Regions from separate parts of the Kocuria sp. PD6 genome, predicted to be linked through region 1. Evidence: riboswitches for the same ligand, from Rfam matches in the RefSeq annotation. Region 1 holds a riboswitch; each other region holds the start of a gene.
The links. Region 1 has a riboswitch for S-adenosylmethionine ahead of Q9R22_RS05850 (ABC transporter ATP-binding protein). Riboswitches for the same ligand answer to the same signal wherever they lie in the genome.
Positions count from the first base shown of each region.

Region 2: another riboswitch for S-adenosylmethionine. It lies ahead of Q9R22_RS00300 (MetQ/NlpA family ABC transporter substrate-binding protein); the one in region 1 lies ahead of Q9R22_RS05850 (ABC transporter ATP-binding protein).
Region 3: another riboswitch for S-adenosylmethionine. It lies ahead of Q9R22_RS00525 (bifunctional o-acetylhomoserine/o-acetylserine sulfhydrylase); the one in region 1 lies ahead of Q9R22_RS05850 (ABC transporter ATP-binding protein).
Region 4: another riboswitch for S-adenosylmethionine. It lies ahead of Q9R22_RS01275 (hypothetical protein); the one in region 1 lies ahead of Q9R22_RS05850 (ABC transporter ATP-binding protein).

Region 1 is NZ_JAUZUS010000005.1:38,595-45,815, reverse strand. Features, by position in the region: gene Q9R22_RS05875 (alcohol dehydrogenase) at 1-279, opposite strand, end outside; gene Q9R22_RS05870 (SMR family transporter) at 565-810, shown strand; gene Q9R22_RS05865 (SdpI family protein) at 952-1,344, opposite strand; gene Q9R22_RS05860 (trans-aconitate 2-methyltransferase) at 1,414-2,052, opposite strand; gene Q9R22_RS05855 (LLM class flavin-dependent oxidoreductase) at 2,152-3,579, opposite strand; SAM riboswitch class IV at 3,657-3,771, opposite strand; SAM riboswitch class I at 3,900-3,991, shown strand; gene Q9R22_RS05850 (ABC transporter ATP-binding protein) at 3,999-4,802, shown strand; gene Q9R22_RS05845 (aliphatic sulfonate ABC transporter substrate-binding protein) at 4,807-5,856, shown strand; gene Q9R22_RS05840 (ABC transporter permease) at 5,853-6,818, shown strand; gene Q9R22_RS05835 (AMP-binding protein) at 6,931-7,221, shown strand, end outside.
Region 2 is NZ_JAUZUS010000001.1:58,012-65,232, forward strand. Features, by position in the region: gene Q9R22_RS00290 (methionine ABC transporter permease) at 1-374, opposite strand, end outside; gene Q9R22_RS00295 (methionine ABC transporter ATP-binding protein) at 374-1,426, opposite strand; gene Q9R22_RS00300 (MetQ/NlpA family ABC transporter substrate-binding protein) at 1,423-2,307, opposite strand; SAM riboswitch class IV at 2,404-2,518, opposite strand; gene dxr (1-deoxy-D-xylulose-5-phosphate reductoisomerase) at 2,572-3,831, opposite strand; gene Q9R22_RS00310 (GlsB/YeaQ/YmgE family stress response membrane protein) at 3,994-4,257, opposite strand; gene Q9R22_RS00315 (cation acetate symporter) at 4,419-6,059, opposite strand; gene Q9R22_RS00320 (DUF485 domain-containing protein) at 6,056-6,445, opposite strand; gene Q9R22_RS00325 (DivIVA domain-containing protein) at 6,607-7,221, opposite strand, start outside.
Region 3 is NZ_JAUZUS010000001.1:102,432-109,652, reverse strand. Features, by position in the region: gene Q9R22_RS00550 (S9 family peptidase) at 1-630, opposite strand, end outside; gene Q9R22_RS00545 (CPBP family intramembrane glutamic endopeptidase) at 699-1,463, shown strand; gene Q9R22_RS00540 (VOC family protein) at 1,515-2,153, opposite strand; gene Q9R22_RS00535 (hypothetical protein) at 2,434-2,739, shown strand; gene Q9R22_RS00530 (hypothetical protein) at 2,815-3,156, shown strand; SAM riboswitch class IV at 3,121-3,241, shown strand; gene Q9R22_RS00525 (bifunctional o-acetylhomoserine/o-acetylserine sulfhydrylase) at 3,318-4,706, shown strand; gene Q9R22_RS00520 (homoserine O-acetyltransferase) at 4,709-5,866, shown strand; gene Q9R22_RS00515 (SGNH/GDSL hydrolase family protein) at 5,923-6,771, opposite strand; gene Q9R22_RS00510 (alpha/beta hydrolase) at 6,847-7,221, shown strand, end outside.
Region 4 is NZ_JAUZUS010000001.1:265,999-273,219, forward strand. Features, by position in the region: gene purN (phosphoribosylglycinamide formyltransferase) at 1-136, opposite strand, end outside; gene Q9R22_RS01260 (DUF308 domain-containing protein) at 233-952, shown strand; gene Q9R22_RS01265 (DUF6350 family protein) at 1,063-2,859, opposite strand; gene Q9R22_RS01270 (glycosyltransferase family 1 protein) at 2,978-4,141, shown strand; SAM riboswitch class IV at 4,253-4,395, shown strand; gene Q9R22_RS01275 (hypothetical protein) at 4,416-4,694, shown strand; partial or broken gene Q9R22_RS01280 (GMC oxidoreductase) at 4,809-4,952, opposite strand; partial or broken gene Q9R22_RS01285 (hypothetical protein) at 4,998-5,225, opposite strand; gene Q9R22_RS01290 (BCCT family transporter) at 5,132-5,482, opposite strand; gene Q9R22_RS01295 (hypothetical protein) at 5,753-7,221, opposite strand, start outside.

The DNA of each region.
Region 1 (7,221 bases):
CTTGGTGTCCCCGGGCGTCACCGTGGCGTCCGGTCCCGCGGCCACGACTTCACCCACGATCTCGTGCCCGAGCACCACGGGGTACTGCGCGCCCGCCGCGGTCAGTTCGTAGCGCCCGGCGCTGCCGAGGTCGAAGTACCCGTCCTGGCAGTGCACGTCCGAGTGGCAGACCCCCGAGTTGGTCACGCGGATCATGACCGCGGAGCCTTCCAGTTCGGGCCGTTCCACCTCGAGTTCCTGGGCTGCTCCACCCGGCTCCGTGTGCGCGAAAACCTTCATGTTTACTCCCTCGTAGCGTGTGTGGAAGTCGCCTTACCATGTAAGCTGTGTCACCACTCTAGGCCGCCGGGGTCAATCGTCCACGGGCTCGCTCCCGTCGGTTCGAGGGACGACGACGCTCGCGCGCCCCGCGCGGTCAACGGCAGCCGCCGCCCGACTTCGGTCACACGGCGTGGCTCCGGGTGCCGCCGCTATAGGCTCACCGGCGTTGATCTCCTGCCCGAGTAGCGCCACAGCGCCCGACCGCGCCGTCGCCGGTGTTCGCAACCGCCGGGACCGGGTGTCATGAGGCAGGGCAACGTCATGGCCTGGTTCTTCCTGGCCGGGGCCGTCCTCCCGGAGGTCACCGCGACGCTCAGCATCAAGGCGGCCCTGGGACAACCCGCCCTGTACGCCGTGGTGGTGCTGGGGTACACCGGGGCCTTCATGTGTCTCACGCTGGTACTGCGCCGCGGGATGCCCCTGGGGGTCACCTACGGGATCTGGGCCGCCGCCGGTGTCCTGCTCGTGGAGCTCGAAGCGAGTCACTGACCCGCAACCTGGCCGCCCGCACCGGCCGCTCTCCATTCCGGCGAAGGCCTCCCGCGAGCGCCCCGTCGTGCCCCCCCTACGCCCGCCGCGCCGTCGACGACGCCGCTGATGCGCCCCGGTCTCAGGCGCGGGGTTCCGGTCTCAGGCGCGGGGTTCCGGAGCCGACTTTTGCGCGGCCCGCCGAGCGGCACGGTTGGCCGGCCCCACGGCGGACACCAGCACCGCGACCTGCAGCAGTACACCCACCAGCCCGGCGACGATGCCCCATTCGGGCCGCCCCAGAACGAGCAACACGATCGCCGCCACCACGGCACACACGGCCACGGGAACGGACCACCGCACCCTCGGAAGGGCCGCGGCGTGACCCGCGGACCACGCGGCGTCGGTCGCGCGCGTGTGCCGGGTCCGGAGGCCCACGGCCCCGTTGCGATCGAGCGAGCCGACGGCCGCTGCCCTGACGATCACCACGGTCACGACGCACACCAGGACCGTGCTGAACGACAGCATGATCACTCCGAGCAGGTCCTCGTCCACGGTTCCCTCCGGGTCACGGGCATTTCCCCCACCCTATGAAACAACCCATCCATCTCGTGCTCGATCAGGTCACCGTGCCGCCAACAGGTGGCACTCGGGGAAGCGATGTTCTGCGTCCGGGCGACTGACGGTACGCCAGGCCTCCGTGAACCCGGCATGCTTCATATGATCGGCCATCACGTCCGGATGCCAGCGCCACGCCGGAGCCACGGCGTGATCGAACGAGACCACGGCACGCTCTCCGTCGAGTGCTTGGAACGCCACCATGACCACCCCTCCGGGTGCCATCACGTCCGCCCAGGAGTCCAGGATGCCGGGGAGCCGCGCGGGTGGCACGTGGATCAGACTGAACCGCGCAAGAACGGCGGCCACTCGGCGGTCAGGCCCCGCTGCACCACCCCACGACGTGGGATTCGCATCGCCGGCTTCGAAGGCGACCTCCGGGTACGATGTGCGCGCGATACCCAGCATGGATTCGGACGGGTCCACCCCCACCACGTGCAGACCCCGCTCGGACAGTGCGGCCGTGACGTGGCCCGTGCCGCACCCCACATCCATCGCGGGGCCGGGCGCCCCTGCCGCGATGACGTGATCCGCGAAGGCCTCCACCGCGCGCCGTTCGAGCGCCGTGCGGAAGGGAGCGGGAAAAGCCTTCTCGTAGTCGTTCGCCAAGTGGTCGTAACCGGGTTGCACGCGTTCCACTCTCACACGGGGGTCCCGCCCTGGCAACGGGCGAGGAAGCCGACGACGCCGCCCTGCCGGACCTGCGGGACCGGGCGCGAGCGGCGTCGTCGTTGGAGGGAGGTGTCAGCCCACCAGCTCGCGGGACGGCGTGTCCGCGACGGAGGGCTCGCCCACGAACGCGCCGCGGTACTTCGCGGCGGGGTGGGTGTCCTTGACCCGCGGCTGGCCCTCGCCGTAGAGGGACTCGCGCAGGGTGGTGCCCTCGTACTCGGTACGGTAGCGCCCGCGCTTTTGCAACTCGGGGACCACGTACTCGACGAAGTCCTCGAAGGAACCGGGGCTCACGTGGTAGGCCAGGTTGATGCCGTCCAGGCCGCCCTCGTCCACCCAGGTCTCGAGCTGATCCGCGACGGTCTGCGCGGAACCCACGAGCACGGCACCCATCCCGCCCAGGGCGCAGTGCTTGGCGATCTCCTCGCGCGTCCACTGCTTGTCCTTGGATTGCAGCGTGAACGGGGTCAAGAAGGACTGGATGGAGTCGGTCTTGATGTAGTTCAGGGCCTCGTCCTCGTCGAACTGGGACAGGTCCACGCCGGACCACCCACCGATGATCGCCTGGGAGGCCTCCAGGTCCACGTATTGCAGGTAATCGCGGTACTTCTCCTGGGCCTGCTCGTCCGTGTCCGCGACGACCACGGAGAGCATCGCGTAGATCTTGACGTCGTCACGGCTGCGGCCCTCGGCCCGAGCCCGGTCGCGGATCTTGTCAGTCACGAAACGCGTGAGGTCCGGGCGCAACCCGCCGATGAACACGGCTTCCGCGTGCTTACCCGCGAACGCCTGCCCGCGCGAGGAGGCGCCGGCCTGGAAGATCAGCGGCGTGCGCTGCGGGGACGGTGCCGTGAGCCCCGCCCCGGGAACGGTGAAGTGCTCCCCGCTGTGCCGGATGGGGTGGACCTTGGTGGGATCCGCGTAGACGCCCGTCTCACGGTCCTGCACCACGGCGTCGTCCTCCCACGAGCCCTCCCAGAGCTTGTAGCACACGTCCAGGAACTCCTCCGCGATCTCGTAGCGCATATCGTGCTCAATCTGGCGCGGCAGACCCTGGTTCTCGGCGGCGGAGGGCAGGTAGGAGGTCACCACGTTGAAGCCCACACGGCCCTTGGTGAGGTGGTCCAGCGTGGCGTACTTGCGGGCCAGGGTGTAGGGCTGCTCGTAGGTCACCGCGCTCGTCACGCCGAAACCCAGGTGCTCGGTCACGGCGGCCATGGCCGAGACCTGCATGAACGGGTCGTTGACCGGGACCTGGGCCCCGTCACGCACGGCCGGAGCCGCGGAGTTCTTGTAGATGTCGTAGATGCCCACCACGTCCGCAAGGAACAGGGCGTCGAACTTGCCCCGCTCCAGCAGCTTGGCCAGCTCCGTCCAGTACTCGATGGTGTTGTACTCGGTGGCCCGGGACCGCGGGTGGCGCCACAACCCGAAGCTCTGGTGATCCACGCAGGTCATGTCGAACGCGTTGACGGAAATCCGTTTGCTCATCTCGGTCAGCCCCTCAGCAGGAACACGACCCGCGCCCCGTGCACCACCTACGGCGGCCTACCTTGCGGGTCCAGCGCGCTTGTGTGGCGCCGTACTTGCCGCATGCGGTGTGTCATGCGGCCCGATCCTCACCTGGGGCACCCCGCTACGGGAGAGGGTTGCCGTCCGACAAGCCAGGGCTAAACGTCGGCACTCGTGATCGTTGTGGCATCGATCCTAACGGGGATCCCCGGTCCTCGGAAACACCTGGGGTTACGGCACGTCACGACGGCGCCCCGGCGCGTCACACGATTTGCACCCGCGGGCTCCCGGCCCGTTCAATGGTGGGGTTCCCATCCGGAGCGGCTGAGAGACCTGGCTCGTTGACGTCGCAGCAACCAGCCCCACGCGGGCAAGGTGCTAATGCCAGGAACGATGGAGTTGATGAATTGAGCCATATCCTCACGCGCCCGGAATCTGCCGTCGACGCCGCGGCGGTCACCTTCGACCGGGTCGGCAAGTCCTTCCCCGCACACCACGGAGCGCATGTCCACGAGGTCCTGAGGGACGTGACCTTCACGGTGCGTCCGGGCGAGATCGTCTCCGTCCTGGGCCCCTCGGGGTGCGGCAAGTCCACCCTGCTACGCGCCGTGGCCGGGCTCGGCACGGCGAGCGAGGGCGAAGTCCGGATCGACGACTCGGTGGTGCGCGAGATCGACCCGCGCTGCGCCGTCGGCTTCCAGGAACCGCGGTTGCTGCCGTGGCGCAGCGTGGCGCGCAACGTGGCACTGGGTCTGCCCCACGGGACTCCCGCCCAGGAGGGGAAGCGGCGGGTGGCGCAGCTGTTGGAGCTCGTCGGCCTGTCCCACCACGCGAATCACCGTCCCTCGGAGATATCCGGGGGCATGGCACAGCGCGCATCCCTCGCCCGGGCCCTGGCACGGAACCCGCGGGTCCTGCTGTTGGACGAGCCCTTCGGGGCCCTGGACGCCCTGACCCGGATCAGGATGCAGGATCTGCTGCTGGACGTGCACCGCGCCGATCCCACGACCGTGCTCATGGTCACCCACGACGTCGAGGAAGCCCTGGTGCTCTCCGATCACGTGGTGGTGCTCGCGCGGGAAACGGCCACGGGCCCCGCGACCATCGCCGAGATCATCTCCCCCGAGCTGGCCCGCCCGCGCTCCCGCGAGGACAGTGAGATCACCGCACTGCGCGCCCACCTGTTGGCCCTACTCGGCGTGGAGCGCTGAGCGCATGGCGCAGTTGTCCCGACGCCGCGCACTGCAGGCACTCGGCCTGTCCGCGCTGGCGCTGCCCCTGAGCGGATGCGTCATGGAGGGCGAAGGTCCGGGCCGCGGTGTGGCCGGCGGTTCCGCGCACGAGATCTACCTGGACTACGCGACCTACAACCCGCTGTCCCTGATCATCAAGGCCAAGGGCTGGCTCGAGAAGGTCGCCGGCGCCCACGGCCAGACCGTGACGTGGGTGTACTCGGCCGGTTCCAACAAGGCCAACGAGTCGCTACGCGCCGGGGTCGTGGACGTGGGCTCCACGGCAGGTTCCGCCGCACTGCTCGCGCGTGCCAACCGCTCGCCGATCAGGACGATCGACCTGTTCTCACAGCCCGAGTGGTCCGCGCTCGTGCGCACCCCGGACTCCCCCGTGCGCACCGTGGCGGACCTCGCGGGCACGTCCGTGGCCGCGACGAAGGGCACGGATCCGTACTTCTTCCTCCTGCAGTCCCTCGGCGCGGCGGGCATGAGCGCACAGGACGTCACCGTGGTGAACCTGCAGCACGCGGACGGGCGCACCGCGCTGGACACCGGTCAGGTGGCCGCATGGTCCGGACTGGACCCCGTGATGGCCGCCGCGGAGAAGGCGGGGGACGTGCTGTTCCACCGGCAGTTGGAGTTCAACACGTACGGGTTCCTCAACGCGAGGGAGGTGTTCCTGCAGCTGAATCCCACGGGTGCGCAGGACGTGGTGAACACGTACGCCTACGCGCGGCAGTGGGCGCTGCAGCACCCGGAGGAGGGGATCGCGATCCTCGCGGAAGGCGCGAGCATCGATCGCGACACCGCCCGGCGGGTCTGGCAGCGCACCCACCTGGACATCGACCCCGTTCCGGGCCCCGAACAGCTCGCGGTGCTCGAGCGGGTCGGGCCCATCCTGGTGGAATCCGGGGACGTCTCCTCGCAGCAGGACGTGGACGAGGCGCTCGCGAACATCGTGGAGCAGCACTACGCACAACACGCCGATGCGGCCGCCGTGGCCCAGGTGATCGAAGGGAAGCAGTCCTCATGAGCACTCACGACACCTCCTCCGCCGCACCGCGGTCCTCGGACGGCGCGTCCTCCGAAGCAGCTGGCGTCACTGCGGTGGCCACACTGTCCGACGACAACGGACGCCACGAGGCGGGCGCGGTGGCACCCGGCGACGTCGCACCCCCATCAGACACCCCTGCCGCGGCGGATTCCCGCACGCGTCCCAGCGCGCTGCGCAATCCTTGGGCCCTGGGGCTGATCGGGATCGTCCTGCCCGTGCTGCTGGTGCTCGCGTGGCACACCCTCTCCACGAACGGGACCTTCTCCCCCGTGCAGTTGCCGCGCCCGTCCGCGGTGCTCGCCGCGGGATGGGAGCTGCTGCGCAGCGGTGACCTGTGGTTGCACGTGGGGATCTCCACGCAGCGCGTGATCGTGGGCTTCCTGATCGGCAGTGGGCTCGGGCTGTTGCTCGGCGCGTTGCTGGGGCTCTCCCCGTGGGCGCGGGCCATCGGCTCGCCCACGATCGGCGCGCTGCGCGCCGTGCCGTCCCTGGCATGGGTGCCGTTGCTGTTGCTGTGGATCGGGATCGGGGAGAACTCCAAGGTGACCCTGGTGGCGATCGGCGCCTTCTTCCCGGTGTACACCACGGTGTCCGCCGCGCTGCGCCACGTGGACCAGCACCTGATCGAAGCCGCACGGTCCTTCGGGCTGCGCGGGGTCAAGCTCTTCACCACCGTGCAGTTGCCCGCGGTGCTGCCCTCCGTGATCTCCGGGCTGCGCCTGGCCCTGGCCCAGGCGTGGTTGTTCCTGGTGGCCGCGGAACTATTGGGCTCCTCCATGGGCCTGGGATTCCTGCTCACCGATTCGCAGAACAACGGCCGCACGGACCGGTTGCTGCTCGCGATCGTGTTGCTGGCCGTGCTGGGCAAGCTCACGGACGCCCTGCTCGGCATCTTCGAGCGGTGGACGCAGCAGCGCTGGAGCGTGGCCGGAACCAGGTGACAACCCGCCCGGTTCCCGCCGGCGCCCGCCGTTCCACCGCGGCCCGGTCGTTCGACCGGGGGCCCGGCCGTTACAGACACCGACCGTTCGGATCGACATCACAGGAGGACTCGTGACCGGTACGCACTCGTACTCAGACCCCGCTCACCCCACACCGAACCCGGCGTTGATCTCCGACGACGCCCGGGTGCAGTTCTGGGTCGAGCAGGCCGGGCGGCTGGACTGGGCGCAGCCGTGGCACACGGCTCACCGGTTCGAGAAGCCGCAGCGCACGGGTGAGGACCACGACGGCAACCCCACTTACACCGTGCCCGAGATCGCGTGGTTCGAAGGCGGGAAACTCAACGTCTCGTACAACTGCGTGGACCGCCATGTGGCAGCCGGGCGTGGTCAGCACGTGGCC
Region 2 (7,221 bases), on a different contig from region 1:
CGCGCGGCCTCGATCACCCCGGGATCCACCGTCATGAGGTTCTGCTCCACGATGCGGGCCACCGCGAACGTAGCGCCGATGGTCATGGTGAAGATCGCGGCGTTGGGGCCCAGGCGCGTGCCCACGACCGATTCCGTGACCTGACCCAGGGCGGCCAGCAGGATGATGAACGGGATGGGACGCACGAAGTTCACCAGGAGGTTCAGCGCGGTGAACAGTGGACCGTTCTCCAGGATGCTGCCCCGCCGGGTCACGTAGAGCCCCATGCCCACGGCCAGGCCGATGAGCCCGGCCAGCACGAGGGTCACGGAGACCATATACAGCGTCTGCCCGGTTGCGTCCAGCAACTGCGGGCCCAGAGCAGACCACTCCATCACTCACTCACCTCCCGCACCGTGGTGACGGCGCGCAGACTCTCGACGGCGCGGTCCACGGACTCGTCCGAACCGGTCAGGGACAGCGTGAGCGTTCCGAAGGACTGTGACTGCAGGATGGAGATCCCCCCGAAGGCGATGTTGAAGCTGACACCGTCACGGGCGGCGTCCGAGAGCACGTCCCCGATCTGGTTCTGGTCGGTGACGTCCACCAGCACGAGCCGCCCGGGGTGTTCCCGGCGCAGCTTCTCGATCTCGTCCGCGCGCGGCACGGTGCGCGTGACCGAGGAGACGAACTTGCGCGTGGTCTGCGCCCGCGGGTGGGCGAAGACCTCCGCGGTGGTCCCGGTCTCCACCACACGACCGCTGTCCATCACGGCCACGCGGTCCGCGGTGGCCCGCACCACGTCCATCTCGTGGGTGATCAACACGATGGTGATCCCCAGCTCACGGTTGACGCGCTTGAGCAGACCCAGTACCTCCTGGGTGGTCTCCGGGTCCAACGCCGAGGTGGACTCGTCCGCGAGCAGCAGTTCGGGATTGCTCGCGAGCGCGCGGGCGATCCCCACGCGCTGCTTCTGACCACCCGAGAGCTGCTCGGGGTAGTTCCCGGCGCGCTCGGTCAAGCCCACGAACTCCAACAGTTCCGCGACCCGCGCCTTGCGTTCCTCGGGCTTCCACCCGGCACGCTTGAGCGGGTACTCGATGTTGCCCGCCACGGTGCGTGACGTGAACAGGTTGAACTGCTGGAAGATCATCCCGATCTTGCGGCGGATGGGCGCCAGCTGGGACTCGCTGCGCCCGTCCACACGGCTACCGGCGACCTCGAGCGTCCCGGACGAGATCGGTTCCAGGCCGTTGATCAGCCGCACGAGGGTGGACTTGCCCGCCCCCGAGTAGCCGATCACCGCGAAGATCTCACCGCGGCGGATGTCCAGGTCCACGGAGTCCACCGCGGTCACGGTGTGCGGGCGGCGTTTGGACCCCGTGACGAAGACCTTGCTCACGTCCCGGAAACTGACCAGGGTGTCCGCCGTGGCGGACGGGCTCACTTGGTCTGCTCCTTGAGGTCCTGCGAGTAGCGGGCCAGCAAGTCCTTGAGCTCCTGCTGATCCACCTTGGTGGGCACTGCGGTGCCCTTGGTCTCGGTCTTCTCCGCGTCCTGGACCTTGTCGTCGTAGTAGAAGCTCGCGACCTTCTTCAGGGTCTCGTTGTCCGCGTTCGCCTCGGTCGCGGCGAAGAGGTTGTCGTACACCTTGGCACTGTCCGCGGTGGGATCGTCCTGAGCCAGCGCGGACTTGGGATCGATGTTCGCGCGGTCCAGGAAGTCGTTGTTGACCACGGAGGCGGCCACGGAGTCCATGGACAGCACGGTCTGCTCGGCGGAGACCGGGCGGACCGTGACCTTGGACTTGGCGGTGTCGATGTCCTGCTCGGTGGGGGCGATCGTGTCCTTGGTGAACTCCACGAGACCCTGCTGGTGCAAGAGGTTCAAGGCGCGGGACAGGTTGATCGAGTCGTTCGGCACGGCGATCTCGTCACCCTGCTTGAAGTCGCCCACGGATTTCACGCTCTTGGAGTACAGCCCCAGCGGGAAGATGGACGTGGAGCCCACGGGAGTGATGGTGTCCCCGGAGTTGTTGTTGTAATCGGCGAGGTACGCGATGTGCTGGAACCAGTTCATGTCGATGTCACCGCTCTTCAGAGCGGGGTTCGGCTGGCTGTAGTCACTGAAGTCCACGTACTCGACCGTGATGTCGTTGTCCGCGGCGACCTGCTTCAACGCGTCTTGCACGGGGGTCGAGCCCACGATCCCGACGGTGATCTTGCCGTCCGCGGCCGGGTCCGAGTTGTCGGAGCCGCCGCCGCACGCGGTGAGGGTGAGGCCCAGGGTGGTGGCCAACACGACGGGAATCAAACGCTTGGTTCGCATGATCATGCCTTTCCAGGGTTCTGTGACGGGGACTCGCGGGGCGAACAGTCCCCCCTGGATGAGGGCTCACGGGACGGGCACGTGCTGATTTCCGGGGAACCGCACTTGCCGTGATCTGTTGCAACCGCGACCGGATGGTCATCTGGGGCACCCCGCTACGGGAGAGGGTTGCCGTCCGGCCAGCCAGAGCTACGCGCCGGATCTCGTCATCCACCCGGAATTCTAGCACGGCCCTGCCATGGGCCGACGACCGCAGGAAGGGCCCTATGCCATCCCGGCGATACGTTCGTCCGCGCGGGCCCGGGCCCACTCCTCCGCCCCCAGGACGTCCTCGAGGGTGGGCCGCGTGACGCCGTCGTGATCCTCCAGCACACGCTCGACCATGTCCACGATCTGCGTGAAGCCGAGCGCCCCGCGGTGGAACGCGTGCACGGCCTGCTCGTTGGCGGCGTTGAACACCGCGGGCCACGTCCCGCCGCGCGAACCCGCGTGCTTCATGAGCTCCACGGCGGGGAACGCCTGCGAATCGAGCGGTTCGAACGTCCACTGTGCGGCCCGGGTCCAGTCGCACCCCGCGGCGGCGCCGGTCACGCGGTGGGGCCAGCCGATTCCGAGCGCGATGGGCAGGCGCATGTCCGGCGGGGACGCCTGCGCCAGGGTGGATCCGTCCACGAACTCCACCATGGAGTGCACGACCGATTGCGGATGCACGGTGACGTCGATCCGGTCCAGGGGGACGTCGAACAGTAGGCTCGCCTCGAGCACCTCCAGTGCCTTGTTGACCATGGTCGCGGAGTTCGTGGTGACCATGACCCCCATGTCCCACGTGGGGTGCTGCAGGGCCTGTTCGGGTGTCACCCGCGTGAGCTGCTCGCGCGTCATGCCGCGGAACGGTCCGCCGGACGCCGTGAGCACGAGCCGGCGCACCTCGGAGGCCGTCCCGGAGCGCAGGGCCTGGGCGATCGCCGAGTGTTCGGAGTCCACGGGGATCAGCGCGTCCTGGAGGCCCGTGTCCACCGCGGCGCGCAACACGAGCGGACCGCCCGCGATCAGGGACTCCTTGTTCGCGAGCGCCACCCGCCGACCCGCTCCCAGCGCCGCCAGGGTGGGTGCGAGCCCGATGCTCCCGGTGATCCCGTTCAGCACGAGGTCCGAATCCTCCCACTGCGCGATCCGGGTTGCAGCGTCCGGCCCATACAGGACCTCGGGTGCCGCCGATGACGCCGCGCGTGACCGGTCCGCGATCAGCTCACGCAACCGGGCGGCGTCGTCCGCCGTACCGCTCGTGCCCACCGCACGGACACCGAACGTCACGGCCTGCTGAGCGAGCAGCTCGAGGTGACCCGCGCCCGCGGCGAGCGCCACGACCTCGAAGGGCTCGTGGGTGGCATCCCAGACGGGCCGGCGCAGCCCCGCGGCCTCGGACACGACGTCGAGCGCCTGCGTCCCGATGGATCCCGTGGACCCCAGGATCACGAGGCGCCGGGGGGCCTGCCGGGTGGCGGAGTCGAGATCGGGGGTCATGCCGGTGGAGGAAGTCATGACCCCAGTATCGCGTGAGCGCCGCACCCCGCACGCACGACACCGAGCACACGACTCCGGACGCACGACACGGGAGATACGACAAGGGCGCCACCCGGAGGTGACGCCCTTGTGTGGAAGGCCCGTTCAGGACCCGCAGATGATTCAGCGACGGCGGCCGACGACGGCGCCGTAGATGAGCAGCACGATGATCGCGCCGATCACGGACGTGATGATCGTGCCGATGCTGAAGCTGTTGATCCCGTCGCTCAGGCCGGGGATGAAGCTACCCAGCCAGCCGCCCAGGAAGGCCCCCACGATGCCGAGGATGATGGTGACGATGATCCCGCCACCCTGCTTGCCCGGAAGGATCAGCTTGGCGAGCGCGCCGGCGATCAGACCGAGGATGATCCAGCTAATGATGCCCATTTCTCCACCTCTGGTTCTCGTTGTGCGCGTTTGCGGTGTTCCGCAACCGCATGTGGTCAGCGAACTGGTTCACAGTGTAGTACCAGACACCAACGCTACACGGGCCGCCGCGTCCGGATGAAACCGGACACGGCGGCCGTGTCAAGGGGCGGTGAACCAGGTCAGTGCGAGACGGCCTTCTCCGCTCCCACTCCCGTGAGGGAACGCACTTCCATCTCGGACTGCTTGCGCGGGTCCTCCGGCCGGCGCTCGCTGAGCGAGCCCAGGAAACCGAGCAGGAAGGACGCCGGGATCGAGATGATGCCGGGGTTGGACAGCGGGTAGAACGCGAAGTCCGCGCCGGGGATCATGGAGGTCTCCGATCCGGACATCACCGGGGAGAAGATAATGAGCACCACGGAGATGATCAGCCCGCCGTACATGGACAATACCGCGCCGCGCGTGGTGAAGCGCTTCCAGTAGAGTGAGTAGAGGATGGTGGGCAGATTGGCGGAGGCCGCCACCGCGAAGGCGAGGGCCACGAGGAACGCCACGTTTTGACCCTGCGCGCCAATGCCGCCGGCGACCGAGATCAGGCCGATGACCACCACGGTGGTCTTGGCCACCCGCAGTTCCTGACGCGGGTCCGAGGTGCCCTTCTTGATCACGGACGTGTAGATGTCGTGTGCGAAGGACGCGGAGGCCGTAATGGCCAGACCGGCGACCACGGCGAGGATCGTGGCGAACGCGACCGCCGCAATCAGACCCATGAGGATGGACCCGCCGAGTTCGTACGCGAGCAACGGAGCCGCCGAGTTCACACCACCAGGCGCGCCCTTGATCCGGTCCGCACCGATCAGCGCGGCCGCACCGAACCCGAGCACCAGGGTGAAGAGGTAGAACAAGCCGATCAGAGTGATCGCCCAAACCACGGACTTGCGGGCCTCCTTGGCGGTGGGCACCGTATAGAAGCGCATGAGCACGTGCGGCAGGCCGGCGGCGCCCAGGACGAGGGCCAGACCCAGCGAGATGAAGTCCAGCTTGGAGATCTCGCTCACGCCGTACTTCAGTCCGGGATCAAGCATCGCGGGGTTGTTGTTCGTCTCCACGGCCGCGCCGAGCATGGTCGAGAAATTGAACCCGAACAAGACCAGGATCCACACGGTCATCACGGCGACGCCGGATACGAGCAGGCACGCCTTGATGATTTGCACCCATGTGGTGCCCTTCATGCCGCCCACGAGCACGTAGACGATCATGATGACGCCCACGATCACGATCACCAGGGACTGCCCGGCCCGGGAGCCGATCCCCAGCAGCAGGGACACCAGGGCCCCCGCCCCGGCCATTTGCGCCAGGAGGTAGAAGAACGTCACGGCCAGGGTGGAGATGGACGCCGCGACCCGCACGGGCCTCTGCCGCAATCGGAACGAGAGCACGTCCGCCATGGTGAACTTGCCGGTGTTGCGCAGCGGCTCGGCGATCAGTAGCAGGGCCACGAGCCACGCGACGAAGAAGCCGATCGAGTACAGGAACCCGTCGTAGCCCTGCAGGGCGATCGCGCCCACGATGCCCAGGAACGACGCCGCGGAGAGGTAGTCACCCGCGATGGCCAGACCGTTCTGGGTCCCGGAGAACGAGCGCCCACCCGCGTAGTAGTCCGCGGCCGTGGCGGTGGACTTGGACGCCCGGATCACGACCACGAGCGTCACGAGCACGAACGCCAGGAAGATCGAGATATTGATCGCGGGGTTGCCCACGGTGGACGTGGCGGTCTCCGCCAGGTGCACCGCGGGTGTCGAGAGGGCGGGGACGGCGATCATGGCCGGGCCTCCTGGTGGTCGTCGGCCCGGTGGCCGGAAGTGGATTCGAGGTCCTCACGCAACGCGGTGGCCTGCGGATCGAGCTTGCGGTTGGCGAAACTCACGTACGCGGCGGTGATCCCGAATGTGGTGACGAACTGCAGCAGACCCAGGATCAGACCCAGGTTGACGTTGCCCACGACCCGCGTGGACATGAAGCCCGGCGCATAGATGGCGAGGACCACGTAGAGCAGGTACCAGACCAGGAACGCGATGGCCAGGGGGAAGACGAAGGATCGGTGGGTCGAGCGCAGCCGTTGGAACTCGTGCGAACGTTGGACCGCGGGGAAGTCGATGCCCTGGGTTGCCGTGGAACCGTTGGGGTCGACAGGGGGCGTGGACGCCATGTGTGCCTCCTTGTGTGATGCTCACCACAGTACGCACTGTGTATCCAATGACACAAGACATATCCGTCACAACGTCGAAAAACCCCTGAAATCCGCGGTTTGGTTAGCCCACTTTACAATTTTGATCGATCTGTGTATACATTCAGCGTCATGGCGCGCCGCTACGGCCGCATGGCCAGAACGAACTCCACGGCCCGGTCCAGGAACGCGTCCACCTGTTGTTCCTCGTAGCTGCGCTGACCCTGGGCGGATCGAAAGACCGCCGTCCTCACGAGCCGCGGGTCCACCTCGGGTTCACCGCGCAACGCGTCCATGAGCCGGTCGCACAGCACGTCCACGTCCGCCGCCGCGTAGCCCAGCGTGCGGTGCGAACTCGGCCGGCGGAAGCGTTCACCGTGCGGGCGGTTGAGCCGCCCCAGCAACAGCCCGGCCAACAGCTCCAGGTGCTCCTCCCAGTGCCGGGCGCCGTGCTCGGCCACGAACGCGGCCTTCTCGCGCGCGAACAGCTCGTCCTCCACGGCGTCCAGGTGGGCGTCCACCGCTCCGGGGTCGTAACCGCCCTCGACGCGGTCGAACACGCGCTCGCGCACCTGCCGGCTGCCCAGCCGACGACGCCGCTGCGCCGCCTCCACGCTCTCGGGTTCACGGTCCGCGTCGGTCGCCCCGGCGGTGTCCGCGGATGCAGCAGAGTCCTCGGCGGTGACGGGGTCCGTGACATCGGCCGGGTCAACGACCGGCTCAGCGACCGTCCCGGGGCCCGCGACCGGGTCCGCGTG
Region 3 (7,221 bases), on a different contig from region 1:
GGACTCGTCCACGACGATGTAGATCAGCTGGGAGGCGTCCGGTGTGAGGAACGCGCCGTACGAGGTCTGCCCGATCCGGTCCGCGAGCAGTTGTCCCGTGGCGAGATCCTTGACCTGGATCGTGAACCGTTCGTCACCTGCGGTGTCCTCGGACCAGGCCAACCTGGAGCCGTCCTCCGACACGCTGAAGGCGCCCAGCGCGTAGAAGTCGTGCTCCTGGGATGCGGCGTTAGCGTCCAGGAGGGTCTGTTCGCCGTCCAGTGCGGTGCCCGGTTCCACGGTGGGCGGTGTCCACTGCGCGGGGTCGGTGACCGGGACGCGGCAGAAGATCTGGTGGGCGCCGCCCTCGACCGTGCGCGTGAAGTACCACCAGTCCCCGCGACGCGACGGCACGGACAGGTCCGTCTCGAGCGTGCGGTCCTTGATCTCCCCGTAGATCCGCTCGCGCAGGGGCGCCAGATCCTCGGTCGTGGCCTCCGCGTAGGCGTTCTCGGCGGCCAGGTGCGAGCGCACCTCGGGGGAGTCCTTGTCCCGGAGCCACTCGTAGGGATCGGCGAAGGTGTGCCTGTGGAACGTGCGTTCCACCGGGCGGCTCGGGGCCACGGGATAGCACGGCTGCTCGGAAGTCATGCCCACAGTCTAGGGGCGGGTGGGGACGCGCAGACGTGGTCCCGCTCGCGAACGGCCACAATGGTCCCGTGCAGACTCCCACCCCTTCGCAGTGCGCTATGTCGCGCACCGACACGTGGCTTCAGATCGTCCTGGTGCTCGGCGTGTCCCTCGGGGCGTCCGCGGTTTACGCCGTGCTGGATCTGGCCGAGGTGCTCATGCGGTCCTCGCTGGCCGACACCACGACGACGCTCAACCGGCCCCTGAGCAGCGTCCCCCTGATCGACGCGTTGCGTCAGCTCACGGGCATCGGCTTCGCGCTCGTCCCCGTGCTGCTGGCCCTGTACCTCATGGCCGGGGTGGCGCGGGGGATCCCCGGCGTGCTGTGCAGGATCGGGGTGGATGGGCGCAGACCCGCGTGGGACACGCTGTGGGGAATGGGCCTGTTCGCGGTGATGGGCGGCGGCACCCTGGTGCTCTATCAGGTGGGCCGGTCCCTGGGGATCACCGCGCAGATCACCACATCCACCATGGAGCAGACCTGGTGGGCGGTTTCTTTGCTCGTGCTCTCCGCGCTGCGCCACTCGATCGTGGAAGAGATGATCGTGGTGGCGTTCCTGTGCGAGCGCTTGCGATCCCTCGGATGGTCGTGGTGGCTCGTGGCGGTGGCCTCCGCGGTGGTGCGGGCCAGCTATCACCTGTACCAGGGGTTCGGACCCACGCTCGGGAACCTGGTCATGGGACTCGTGTTCGTGTGGCTCTACCGCCGCGGCGGTCGACTCATGCCGCTGCTGATCGCCCACGCCCTCCTGGACACCGTGGGCTTCCTGGCCCCGCAACTGCTCGCGGGCTGATGCCGGAGACCGGGCGGAGCGGCGTCGTCGGCCGCACCGAAGGGAACCAGATCAAATGGTGACGGTGCCGTCCGGGGTGTCGAACGAGACGGCCATGACCCCGGGGGTGCCGTTGGGGGCGCACCAGGTGACGTCCAGCGAGCCCAGGACGTCCTCCACGGGACCGCCGAGCCACTCCGTGACGCGGTCGGGGGAGCCGGCGATCTCCATCCCGCTCAACCGGACGTCCGTGATCCGCGCCTGGGACGGGTGCATCTCGTCCTCGGAATCGAAGTGCACCATGAACGGCAACTGCGGGTCGGAGATCAAACCCTTCACGCCGATCTGATGCCATTCGAGCTGCCGACCGTCGGGGAACAACCGGCCACCGGGCACGGAGGGGCGGCCCAGCTTGGCCTCGAAGGGCGCGAGGTCGGGGACCTCTACGACCCAGCCGAGCCAGCCGCCGCCGGCGTCGGAACGGGCACGGACGGCCTGACCGAACGGCGCCTTCTCCGCGGCGGGGTGCTCGAGCACCGTGACGACCTCCACGTACTGGTGGTCGGTGAGCGGCAGGATCATGTTCCGGGTGCCGAAACGGGGGTGCACACCGCCCTTGACCGGTTCGATCCCCAACCGGTTCGCGATGCGTTCGGTGGTGGCCTCGAGGCCGTCGGGCTGAGCCGCGAAGGAAACGTGATCCAAGTTCATGACGCCATGGTGACACCGGCCACACGGGCCACCAAATCGAGCGCGAGCCCGGCGAGTGTGTGACCTGCGCCGCCCGCTCCGGTGGGCAGGGCTGGCTCTCCGCACCTCCCGAGACCTGGCATCGGGACGGCTGATTCGGGCGGGGACTGTGTGGGTCCAGGTCAACGAGACGCGCGTCTCAGAGGCTGGAGTTCGCAGCATCAGCCGGGGAGTCTCCGACCGAACCCTCGCTATATGACCTGAGACCGATATCGATCCCGATCACTACGAGGTGGTTCCCGTGTCCGCAAATGCCGTCGGTTTCACACTCCTGATCCTCCGAGTCGCCCTGTTCCTGGGGAAGTTCGTGCGCGTCAAGGTGGGTTGGGTCCAGAGCCTGTTCCGCAGCGACGAGTACTACCCCGCCGGCACCATGACCAGCCGCCCGTCCTCCGTGGAACCGTTCTCCCGGCACATGTCCATCGCGGCCGTGGTTGGCGGCGTTCACCATCCTGGCGGTGGTCGGCATCGCGTTCAACGTGGCCATTTTCCTGTGGTTGGCACCCCGCATCATCGGTCGCTATTGGTTCGGGCGCGGTATCGGTGACTTCCACCCGTCCATGGGTGTGACCGCCACCGGGCTGATCCTCATGCGCGTGGTGGACCCGGAGGCCAAGACCCGGTGTTCGAGGCGTTCGGTGACAAGCAGCTGGTGTTCGAACCGTTCTTCGGGGGCGGGTTGGTCACGGCGCTGGCCATCCCCGTCATCTACCTGACCGGCGTGAGGCCGTTGTTCTTCGTGATGCTCGCGGTGTTCGTGATCGCGGTGCTCACGGGTCTGTTCTACTTCCATCCACGTGAGACGAAGGACCGGGAACTGCACACCCGGGAGATGGAACAGCAGGAACGAGCGGCCACTGACCCCGAGCCCGCTCGCAGCGTCCCCGGCTTGACTCCCGCCCCGCCGGGTTCGGACAATGAGGTAATAGGTCACGAGAGTCAGCGCGAAGCCCCAGCTAGCTGACCGGCAACCCTCCCATCCGCGGTGGGGTGCCCTGGGTGAGGACCTGGCCGTGGCGTCGACCGACGTCATGCGGCAAGCGCGGGTCATTGGTGCCCGGTCACAGCACGGGCACCGTGCGGATCGCCACCGGACCCCTGATCCTTCCGAGAAGGAGTACGGCCATGAGCACCGCTCCCACCCCCGACAATCCCCAGGGCTGGTCGTTCGAAACCCGACAGATCCACGCGGGCCAGAACCCCGACCCTGTGACCGGGTCGCGCGCCCTGCCGATCCACCAGACCACGTCCTTCGTGTTCCCGGACGCCCGCACGGCGGCGGCCCGGTTCGCGCTCGAGGAGATGGGGCCCATCTACTCGCGCCTGACCAACCCCACCACGGAGGTCGTGGAGAACCGGGTCGCGTCCCTCGAGGGCGGCGTGGGGGCCCTGATGGTCTCCTCCGGGCAGGCCGCGGCCACGCTCGCGATCCTCAACCTGGGCGGCGCCGGGACCCACGTGGTGGCCAGCCCGTCCCTGTACGGCGGGTCGTACAACCTGCTCAAGCACACGCTGCCGCGCATGGGCGTGGAGACCACGTTCGTCTCGGACCCGGACAATCCCGCGCAGTGGCGGGACGCGGTGCGCGAGAACACCGTGGCGTTCTTCGGTGAATCCATCCCGAACCCCCGCAACGACGTGTTCGACATCGAGACGATCGCCGGGATCGCCCACGAGGCGGGTGTCCCGCTCATCGTGGACAACACGATCGCCACGCCCTACCTGGTGCGGCCCATCGAGTGGGGCGCGGACATCGTGCTGCACTCGGCCACCAAGTTCCTGGGCGGCCACGGCACGGCGATCGGCGGGTTCATCGTGGACACCGGAGCGTTCGACTACTCGCGGGACCCCGAGCGCTTCCCCGGTTTCAACCAACCGGACGAGACGTACAACGGACTCGTCTACGCCCGCGATCTCGGTGCGGACGGTGCCTTCGGCGTCAACCTCTCATACGTCCTCAAGGCGCGCGTGCAGTTGCTGCGCGATCTGGGGACCTCGATCTCTCCGTTCAACGCGTTCTTGATCGAGCAGGGCATCGAGACGCTGTCGTTGCGCATGGAACGTCACGTGGCCAACGCGCAGAAGGTCGCCGAGTGGCTCGAGGCCCGCCCCGAGGTGCGCTCGGTGTCCTACGCAGGTCTCGAGTCCTCGCGCTGGCACGACCGCGCCCTGAAGTACGCGCCCAACGGCGCCGGGTCGGTGCTCGGCTTCGTGCTCGACGGCGGCCGGGACGCCGGTGTCGCGTTCGTGGACGCCCTGAGCCTGCACTCCAACGTGGCGAACATCGGTGACGTGCGCTCGCTCGTGATCCACCCCGCCTCCACGACGCACGCCCAGCTCAAGGACGAGGAGCAGCTCGCCGCGGGCGTCGAGCCGGGCTTCGTGCGACTGTCCGTGGGACTCGAGGGCATCGACGACATCCTCGCGGACCTCGAGGCCGGATTCGCCGCGGTGGCCGCGGGCGGCGGTGCTGTCGGCGACGCGGCGTCGTCGCCGGAGGACACGGGGAACTGACCATGACGGTCGTGGGCAACGGGCCGCGCACGCGCTGCGACGGCGTCGTACGGAGGGCCGAGCTCGGTGAGCTCGTGCTCGAGTCCGGGTTCCGGCTGCCGCACGTGCACCTCGCGTACGAGACGTGGGGCGAGCTCGCGGCGGACGGTTCCAACGCGGTGCTGATCGAGCACGCGCTCACGGGTGACACGCACGCGGCGCGCGGTGGCGCGGGACACGTGGACGCCGCGAGCGCTCCCGAGGGCGCGGCCGCCGTTGCGGACGGTTGGTGGGACGGGCTCGTGGGCCCGGGCGCCGCGATCGACACGGACCGCTATTTCGTGGTGTGCGCCAACATCCTGGGCGGGTGCTACGGCAGCACGGGGCCCTCGAGTCCCGCACCGGACGGCACCCCGTGGGGCTCGCGCTTCCCGCGCGTGACGGTGCGGGACTCGGTGGCCGCGGAGGCGCTGCTCGCGCGGGCGCTCGGGATCTCCCGGTGGCGGCTCGTGATCGGCGGGTCCATGGGCGGGGCGCGGGCCCTCGAGTGGGCCGTGACCCACCCGTACCGGGTGGCCGCGTGCGCCGTGATCGCGGCTAACGCCCGGGTGGGTGCCGAGCAGCTCGCGTGGGGCCAGGCCCAGGCGCTCGCGATCCGCCAGGACCCGAACTTCCGGGGCGGGGACTACTACGCGGGCGAGTACCCGGAGGCCGGTCTGGGGCTCGCGCGGCGGATCGCGCACATCACGTACCGCAGTGCGCACGAGCTCGAGACGCGCTTCGGGCGCGAACCCCAGCCCCGCGAGGACCCGCATGCGACCCACGTTGCGGACCGCGGTCGGTACCAGGTGGAGAGCTACCTGGACCACCAGGCGTCCAAACTTGCGGGCCGCTTCGACGCGAACTCGTACCTGAGTGTCAACGAGACCTTGATGTCGCACGACGTCGCTCGTGGCCGCGGCGAGCTACGGGACGTCCTAGCCCGCACGCGGTGCGAGTGGCTCGTGGCCGCGGTGGACTCCGACCGGTTGTTCTTCCCCGCGGAATCCGCCGAACTCGTGGCCGCGCTGCCGGGGGAGCAGGAGCTGCACACGATCACGTCCCCGAGCGGGCACGACGGGTTCCTCATCGAGACCCCGCAGGTGGGCATGTTGTTGCGGGAGACCGTGCTGCGAGACTGAGCAGGGAGCCCTGATGGGCCGGCCTGGCCGGGGAGACCCAGTGGGCCCGGGCCGGCTCAGCCCTCCCGGTCCTCGCCGGGAATGCCCTCGCCCGCACCGGGGATCGTGGTGCGCCCGAACGAAGGGCGCTTGGCGGTGATGTTGTCCCCGGAGCTGCGACGCCGGATCCGGCGGCCGACCCACGGGACCAGGTACTTCCCGGCCCACACGAGGTCCTCGCGACGCGCCTCGCGCCACGTGCGCACGGGACGGTCCCCGAGCTCGCCGGGAACCAGGTCGTGCTCGACCCCCAGGGAGTCCAGGACCTCGCACGCGATGAGCTGGTGGCCCAGGGGCGAGAAGTGCAACCGGTCCGGTGCCCACATGGCAGGTTCCCCCAGTTGCTGCAGTCCCCAGAGGTCCACCATCACGGCGTCGTGCCGGGCGGCCACCACGCGCAGGTTCTCGTTGAAGATCGCCACGCGCCCGCGGATGCTGCGCAGCACGGGGGTGTTGCCGATGTCCGGGCCGTCGAACATCGTGACCGTGGCACCCGTGGCGGCGAGTTTCTCGATCACGGCGTCGAGCCGCACCGCGATGTCGTCCGGATCCGCACCGGGTCGCAGCATGTCGTTGCCGCCCGCGCTGATGGTCACGAGGTCTGGGCGCAGTTCGATGGCCGGTTCCAGCTGTTCGTCCACGATGCCCTGGAAGAGCCGACCGCGGATCGCGAGGTTGGCGTACGCGAAGTCGTCGGTGTGGCGCGCGAGCTCCTCGGCCACGCGATCGGCCCAACCGCGCACACCGCCGGGGACGGCGTCGTCGGGATCGCCGACGCCCTCCGTGAAAGAATCGCCGATCGAGACCATGCGGTGCCAAGGGTGCTTCGGGTCGGAGGGGGCTCGGGAGTGAGTGCTCTTATCCATACCCGGTTTCTAACACACCCGCCTGAACGACTCAGGCCCGCGGGCAGTGCCGGGTGGGCATGTCAGGATGGAACCATGCAGCAAGCTCCCCATGTGATCTGGAACAACGAACCGCAGGACCGCGCCGGAACACCCTTGGTGGTCATGTTCCACGGCTACGGTTCGTACGAGGAAGACCTCATGGCCCTGAGCTTCGCGCTACCGCAGGGCTACACGTACGCGTCCGTGCGCGCACCGCAGCGTGCGGGCATGGGGTTCCAGTGGTTCCCGCTGGCCGCAGATCTCGCGTTCACCACGGACGCCGTGGTCGCCGCAGCCGAGGCCGTGATCGAGTGGTTGCGCGAAGAGTCCCAGCAGCACACGCACGTCTTCCTACTGGGGTTCTCCCAGGGCATGGCCATGGCCACGACCGTGGCGCGTCACGTCCCCGAGCTCGTGGACGCCGTCGTG
Region 4 (7,221 bases), on a different contig from region 1:
GCGCCCGGTCCAGACCGGCGCACTCCAGGTCTGCACCCACGGCGGCGATATCCACCTCCACGTCCCCCTGGTGCAGGGCGTCGATCATCGCCTGCAAATTCGTACCGGAGCCCGAGACCAGAACCACTAAACGCATGGGCCCACTCTATCCAGCGAGGCTGCCTCGATGGCGCCGCGGCGGTGCTGCGCCCGCGACGCTGCTCGGTCCGTCCGCTCGCCTACAGTGGTGGGTATGCACGATTCCCGCCACCGGAGCACGCCGCCCCACGCCACGCACTCGATGGGTTCGACCTCCGGCGGCACCCCTTCCGGGGGTTCCCACTCAGGGGGACCGCACTCCGGCGGCCCGCAGCAGGGAGGCCCGCACGCCGGCGACCTGCGCGGTGAGAAGCCCTCACCTCGCGGCCCCCAGTCCGGGGACCCCTCCGACGGCGACGGCGCTCGGCTCCGGTTCGCCACGGTGGCCGCGGCCCTCGCGGTGCTCGCCTCCGCACTCGTGGTGGGTGACGTGTGGTCCACCGTGGCGGGGCTCGTACTCGCCATCGCCGGGATCGTGCTGGGCATCATCGCGCTCGCGCGCTCCCGCGGTTCGTCCTCACGGGTCCCGATCACGGTGCTCGCGGTGTTGGCCATCGTGTGGGGTGTGATCAATGCGCTGGGCGGTGGCACCCGATTGCTCGTGTGGCCGGCCACCCAGGTCTACCAGGAATGCATCGATCGGGCCCTCACGCTGTCCTCGACCAGCCGGTGCGAGCAACAGCTCAACGACAACGTGTGGAAGCACTTCTCCGGTGCGCCCCTCGAGACGGGTGTGCCGCAGGACGATCCGACAGCCACCGCCACGCCTGAGGCCTCCCTTGTCACGCCCACGCCGAGCGCCTCGAACCCTGCCCCTTCGGGGAGTGCTACACCGGGAGCGACCTCGCCGACCTCCGCCGGTCCCGGGTCCTGAGACGCCCGTTCCCAGCGAGTCCATTGCTATCGGGAGCGGTTCGTCATCGGCCCAGTCCCACGTCCTGGGACGCCCGAGCCCGTCGGCGCCAGGAGCGGTTCATCGTCATCTCAGTCCCGCTCGTCGTCGAGGGCGGCCAGCCGCGCGGCCTTGCGCTTCTCGGACCTGCGCTGCGCACGACGACGCTTGGCCTCCTCACGGCGGGACAGTCCCGGTTCGTCTGCCGATCGTCCCACGGCCGTGGACCCGCCGCGGGGCTGGGACTCCCGCTCGGGCTCGGCGGCAGCGCGCGACGCGCGGCCCCGGAACAGACCCCGGACACCCCGAGCCGTGACCTCGCCGCCCGGGACGGCCGCCCCGGATCCAGGACGGCCACCGGGTGCCGTGCGAGCATCCTGCCCGGCGCCGGGGCCGGAAGCCCAGCGGGAACCGTGCGCGGCGCCAGCGGCGGGCAGGGCGTCGTGGTGGGCCACAGCGGCGTCGTCCTCCGGGGCCGGGGAATCCGACTCGGTGAGCTCGTCCGCCTCGGCGCGGGAGCGGGAACGGTAGCCCTCGCGTTCGAGCCAGGGCCCGGCCAGGCACCCCACGGTGGCGCCCACCGCGAGTTCGGCACCGAGCCACAGGAACACGTGCCACGCGTGCGGGCCGATGTCCGTGAGCCTGCCGATGCCCAGCGAACCGCTGGAGAGCCACGCGAGCGCGGTCACGAGGCCCGCCCCCACCACGGCCATGAACACCGCCGTGAGCACGGTGGAGAGCACGAACGTGATCCAGCGCAGGGGCAGGCGGATGGCCATCCAGTCGTCCAGGTGATTCTCACCCTCGCGGCAGAACCACCACCCCGCGAGCAGACCCGCGAGCACGGGCAACCCCAGGACCGCAGGGGCGTACAGCCACGGGTCACCGGTGGGCAGCGCGGCGAACGCCGGGAACTGCGGCAGCGGTCCCAGCGTGTTCTGGAACGGCGACACCAGGGTCCCGGTGCCCAGCGAGAAGCCGGCACCGGTGGCCCACGTGAGCGCCCACACGACCATGTTGGGCAGGTACCCGAACTGCAGTGCCGTCAGGGCGGTGTCCCCCGCAGCGCCGGTACCGAGGTCCTGGTAGACCGTGATCACGCGGTCCCAGTTCCACGCGAGCGCCACCACGAACAACAGGGCACCGGCCGCCACAGCGGTGACCGCGGCGAGGAAACCGGCGCGGATCACAGCCCACACGTAGGAACCGGCCCAGCGTGAGTGCTGGCTCGTGCGCTGCAACCAGGACGCGACGTCGGCCCCGAGCACCGCGGCGAGCGAGCGCGAAGCGCTCCACCCGCCCACGAGGGTGCCCAACCCGGCCGGGACCAGGGGCAACAGGGCGGCCGCCACGAGGTCCACCGAGACTTGTTCGGTGCGGCTGAACCAGCCCACGAGGGCCCCGAAGAGCGCGTACGCGAGCATCCCGGCGAAGAACGGGATCAGGAACTGACCGCGCCAGCACGCCCGGGCGATCCGGCGGCCCGCGATCACCGCGAGGCCGAACGGGATCAGCGTGAGCCCTAGAGGCACGAGCGTGACCGTCCCGCCACCGTCCAGCGACAGGCCCTGGATGGCTTGGATCGTGAGGGGCACGCAGTGCGCGAGCAACCAGACCTGTCCGGCGAGCTGCAGGCTCCCGCCCGCGCCCAGGGTCGCGAAGCCCCCCGCAGCCCATACCGCGCCCAGGAGCACGGTGCCCAGCAACAGGCCCACCACGGCCACCGCGAGCAGCTCGATCACGCCCTGCAGCGCGAGCGGCATGGGCAGTCCCGGGGAGTCGTCCGGTTCGGGGCGGGGCACGTCGGCGGCGCGCGCGGGGGACGAACCGTGCGACGTGAAGCGGTCGCGTACGCCCGAGACCACGCCGGGCAGTGAGGGAAGTTTCATCACCGGACATCTTTTCACGTTCACCCGCGCACCACGGGCAGCGAAGTTAGCGCGGACTTCATCTGCGGGCCACCCCCGGGTGACTCCCCCGTGAGGCGCGGGGCCCACAGTGGGAACCGTGAGAATCGCATTGGTGGCCGAACAGTTCCTCCCCCACGTCAACGGTGTCACGCATTCGGTGATCCGCGTCCTGGAACACCTGCGGGATCACGGGCACGAGGCCATGGTGATCGCCCCCTCCTATGAGAAGACCCTGTTCCTGGGCTCTGTGGACCACGTGGACGGCGTGCGGATTGAACGCATCCCGTCCCTGCCGCTCGCGGGCTATCCCGAGGTCCGCGTGGCGAGCTGCACCGTGAGTCGCATGCAGCGCATCCTGGCCCGTTTCGCGCCGGACGTGGTGCACGTGGCGTCCCCGTTCGTGCTCGGGTGGCAGGCCATCCAGGCCGCCAAGGGTTTGGGTCTGCCGTGCGTGGCCGTGTACCAGACGGACGTGCCCGGTTACGCCGCACGCTACGGGGCGTCCGTGCTGGAGACCGCCATGTGGTCCCACGTGCGTGCGATGCACAACAGCTCGACCCTCACGCTCGCTCCCTCGACGGCGTCGATCAGCCAGCTCCACGAGCACGGCGTCCAGCGGGTGCACATGTGGCGCCGCGGAGTGGACACGAGCCGGTTCCGTCCCGCGCTGCGCGATCACGCGTGGCGCGAGCGCGTGGGCGGCGGCAAGCGACTCGTGGGATACGTGGGGCGGTTGGCCCCCGAGAAGCAGGTCGCGGACCTCGCCGCGATCGACGCTCTGCCGGACACCCGGCTCGTGATCATCGGTTCCGGCCCCGGGAAGGAGTCGCTGCGCTCGGTATTGCCCAACGCGCACTTCGAGGGCTTCCTCACGGGCACCGAACTCGCCACGGCCATGGCGTCGCTGGACGTGTTCGTGCACCCCGGTGAGCACGAGACGTTCTGCCAGACCATCCAGGAAGCCATGGCCTCCGGGGTTCCAGTGGTGGCCGTGGGCCGCGGCGGCCCCCTGGACCTCGTGGACTCCTCGCGTAACGGGTGGCTCTACGCCCCGGGTGACCTGGCCGGGTTGCGCGAGCGCGTTCGGGACCTCGCGGGCGACGACGCCAAACGCCTCGCCTTCGCGCGCACCGCCCACCAGTGCGTGCAGGAGCGCACGTGGGGTGCCGTGTGCGAGCAGTTGCTGGGCCACTACGAGCGCGCTCGCACGGTCACCTCCCGGATGCGCGGCACGCGCCGCAGCGGCCTGCGCACCCCATGAGAACCGCCGCCGGGTGCCAGATGTTACTCAACAGAAGCTTGATTAAGTTTTGATGACATTCTCGGTCCGCGCCTGGCTGGTCCCCGGAATCCACGGATAGGCTCGAAGCAGCTTCACGAGATGCGCCCGCGCAACGACAAGGACGTCACCGCGCGCCCAGAGCTCCAACTCGGCGTACGCCAACCCTCGGTTCAGGGGTGGATTGGATGACGAAGCGGCCGGGGCCACACGTGTGGTTCCGGCAAGCGACCGGAAAATTCAGAGGCCCGACATCATGAACACGACAACCCAGAAATCCCACCCCGACACCCGCGAACAATGGGTGGACGTCACCGTTCAGGCGGACCCCGCCCGGCACGTGGTGTCCATCACGGGATCGGACGGTCACGAGCACGAGTACTTCGCGGACGACGCCCGTGAGGTCGCACTCGCCGCACAGCACACACGGGGGCGCGGCCAGTGGTGCGCCAAGTACAGCAGACTCCTGGTCCCCGGGGCGTCCCGGGTGACCGGCGGGGTGTCCTTCTACAAGCTGGAGCCCTTGCCCGCGTAGTCCTCGCGAGCACGGTCCCCGCGACCGCGAACTCCACGATCGGGTGTGGCCCGGGTCCGGACGGACCCGGGCCACACCCATGTTCTCAGCCTGCTCGGTTCTTGACGGCCGTGCTCACCGGGCGGTCGCGTCCCGGTCCTGGGCGATCAGCTCGGCGGCGCGTTCACCGATCATGAAGACCGTGATCTTCGGGTTCACCGTCACGAGCTCGGACATCACCGAGGCGTCTGCCACGCGCAATCCGCTCACGCCCTTGACGATCGCATCCAGCAGGAACGCCGTGCGCCCGGTGATGAGCACGTACAGCATGAGCCCGATCGCCAGGATGATGCTCAGCTCGGAAAGCCGCCGGGTGCCCTTGTCCACGCCCAAGAGGGTCCCCAGCAGCGCCGCGGTGTCCACGGCGTCGCCGGCGGCACCGTGGATCCGGCACCCGATCAGGGGTAGAGAGCGGAGCGGATGCTCAGCGGCATGCCGAAGCGGTAGGCGAAGTAGCCGAATGCCATGCCCATCAGGGCGTACATGGCCCACCCCGTGAACAGGTTGAACTGGGGTTTCGCGTGGTCCGGGCCCATCTTGATCGTGCCGTGCCTGCTGTCCGCGACCAGGATCACGAACACGATCACGAGAGCGGCCGTGAGGATGTAGAACCACCCCAGCCGGGAGGCGACCCACGCGACCACGCCGCCGATCACGGCGTCGGCGTGCTCGGGTGCCTCCGTGGCCCAGGCGGACAGCGAGACAAGCAGGGTTGCCGCGGCCACGAAGACCCGCCAGTTGACGGGCAACCGGGGTGGCGCAGAGCGAGGGGCCCGGACAGGGCTGGCGGATCCGCGACGGGCGACGAGCCCGGGCGTGGGTGACGGATGGACGAGGAATCGTGTGTGGTCACGTCGGGGATGCGGGTCGGACGTCGGACGACCCGGGGTTGAGGCGCCTTACTACCAGCCGTTAGTCATGGCACGCCACCTCACTTTAGGGGAGGGCCGCGCAGCGGCCGAATGCAGCCGCGCGGCCCCACGAGTACACCCCCCCCCCGTTCGCCCGGGGCGGCACTGTCAGCCCAGCAGCTTGGCCACGAGGGCGCTCGCGAACTCCTCGGAGACGTCCCCGTAGTTCAGGGAGAAGTCCTCGTCCACGAGCGTGGGCAGCAGCCCCGAGCACAGCACCGTGGCGCGCGCGTAGAGCCCCGGCAGGGCGGCACCGATGGGCACGGAGAGCAACCGCAGCTCGGGATCGTAGCTGACCAACGCCGTGCCGGTGTCCCGCGCCGCGAGGTGCTTGCCGAGCCCCGAGGACACGGGACGGGCGTGACCCGAGACCACGTCCTCCGCGGTGCGGTAGGCGTAGCGCGTCTTGTGGTGGTGGTTGATCCGGTACAGCCCCGCCTGGTTGCGGTCGTCCGTGGCCTCCCACGTGGCGTCCGCGGGCACGAAGCGTTCCGCGACCCCGTTGTACTGCATCTCCTTCAGGGGCAGCCCGGCGACGACCGAGGACAACGGGGGCAGGGTGTCGAGCATGACGGGCCCGGCGTCGTAGACCACGTCGCACAGCCCCTCGGGCAGCAGCTTGCTCAGCGCGTCGAGGTCCACATCCTGGAGCATGGTGGTCGCGTGGTCCTCCGGGGACAGCACCACGACCTCACCACCCTGGGCCCCGACCGCCTGCGTCACGGCGTCCTCTTGGTCGGTCTTCCACCCGCCCGTGAGCAGGATGGAGCCGTCCACGAGCTGGGTCAGGGCCGGGGAGCACACCTGCCAGCGGCGCACCGTCCAGTTCTCGTCCCGGATCACCTCCAGGAAACCGAGGGCCTGCAGGTGACCCACGAACCATTCCTCGAAGCGCTCGGAGTCCTCGAGCTGGCGCGCCACGATGGACAGGCTCGACCGCTTGCTGCCACCCAAGAACGTGAGGATGTCCTTGAACGGCGCCCAGGACCCCGGGTACTCGCCCTCGTCCGGGCCGATGAACTGCAGTGCCTCGACCGAACCCGTCTGACCCACCGCCGAGAGCTTGGTGAGCCGGCCGGGGTAGCGCTTGGTGAGCCCGCAGAACTTGCAGCGCCCGAACACCCACGGCGCCTTGGCCTTGGGATCCATGGGGGGCAGGATCACTTTGTGCTTGCCCGTGACCATGCAGGACACGTCCGGGGCCTCGGGCAGCTCGTTGCTGCGCTCGGGGAACATCTGCCCCTCGGCGGACTCCCACCCGGCGACCTCGGGCACGGGGACCTCGTCCACGGCGGCCTCGTGGGGGTCCATGTTGTCGAACGAGCCCTGGACGTACTCATCCGGGATCTCGTCCCGCGTTACCGCGGTGACGGGCCACAACGGTTCCTCCGCGACGTGGACCATCTCACCGTCGTAGCCCAGGGAACGTTGAGTGATGTAGTAGGAACTGTCCCGCACGCGGAACTCGAGGCGCTGCTTCACGGTGCGCCCGGAACGCAGCACCAGCGTGTAGTCGTTGGGCTTGAGGTGGCCGTCCTCGCGGGCCAGTTCCGTACCGCCCAGGCTCACCTGGAACG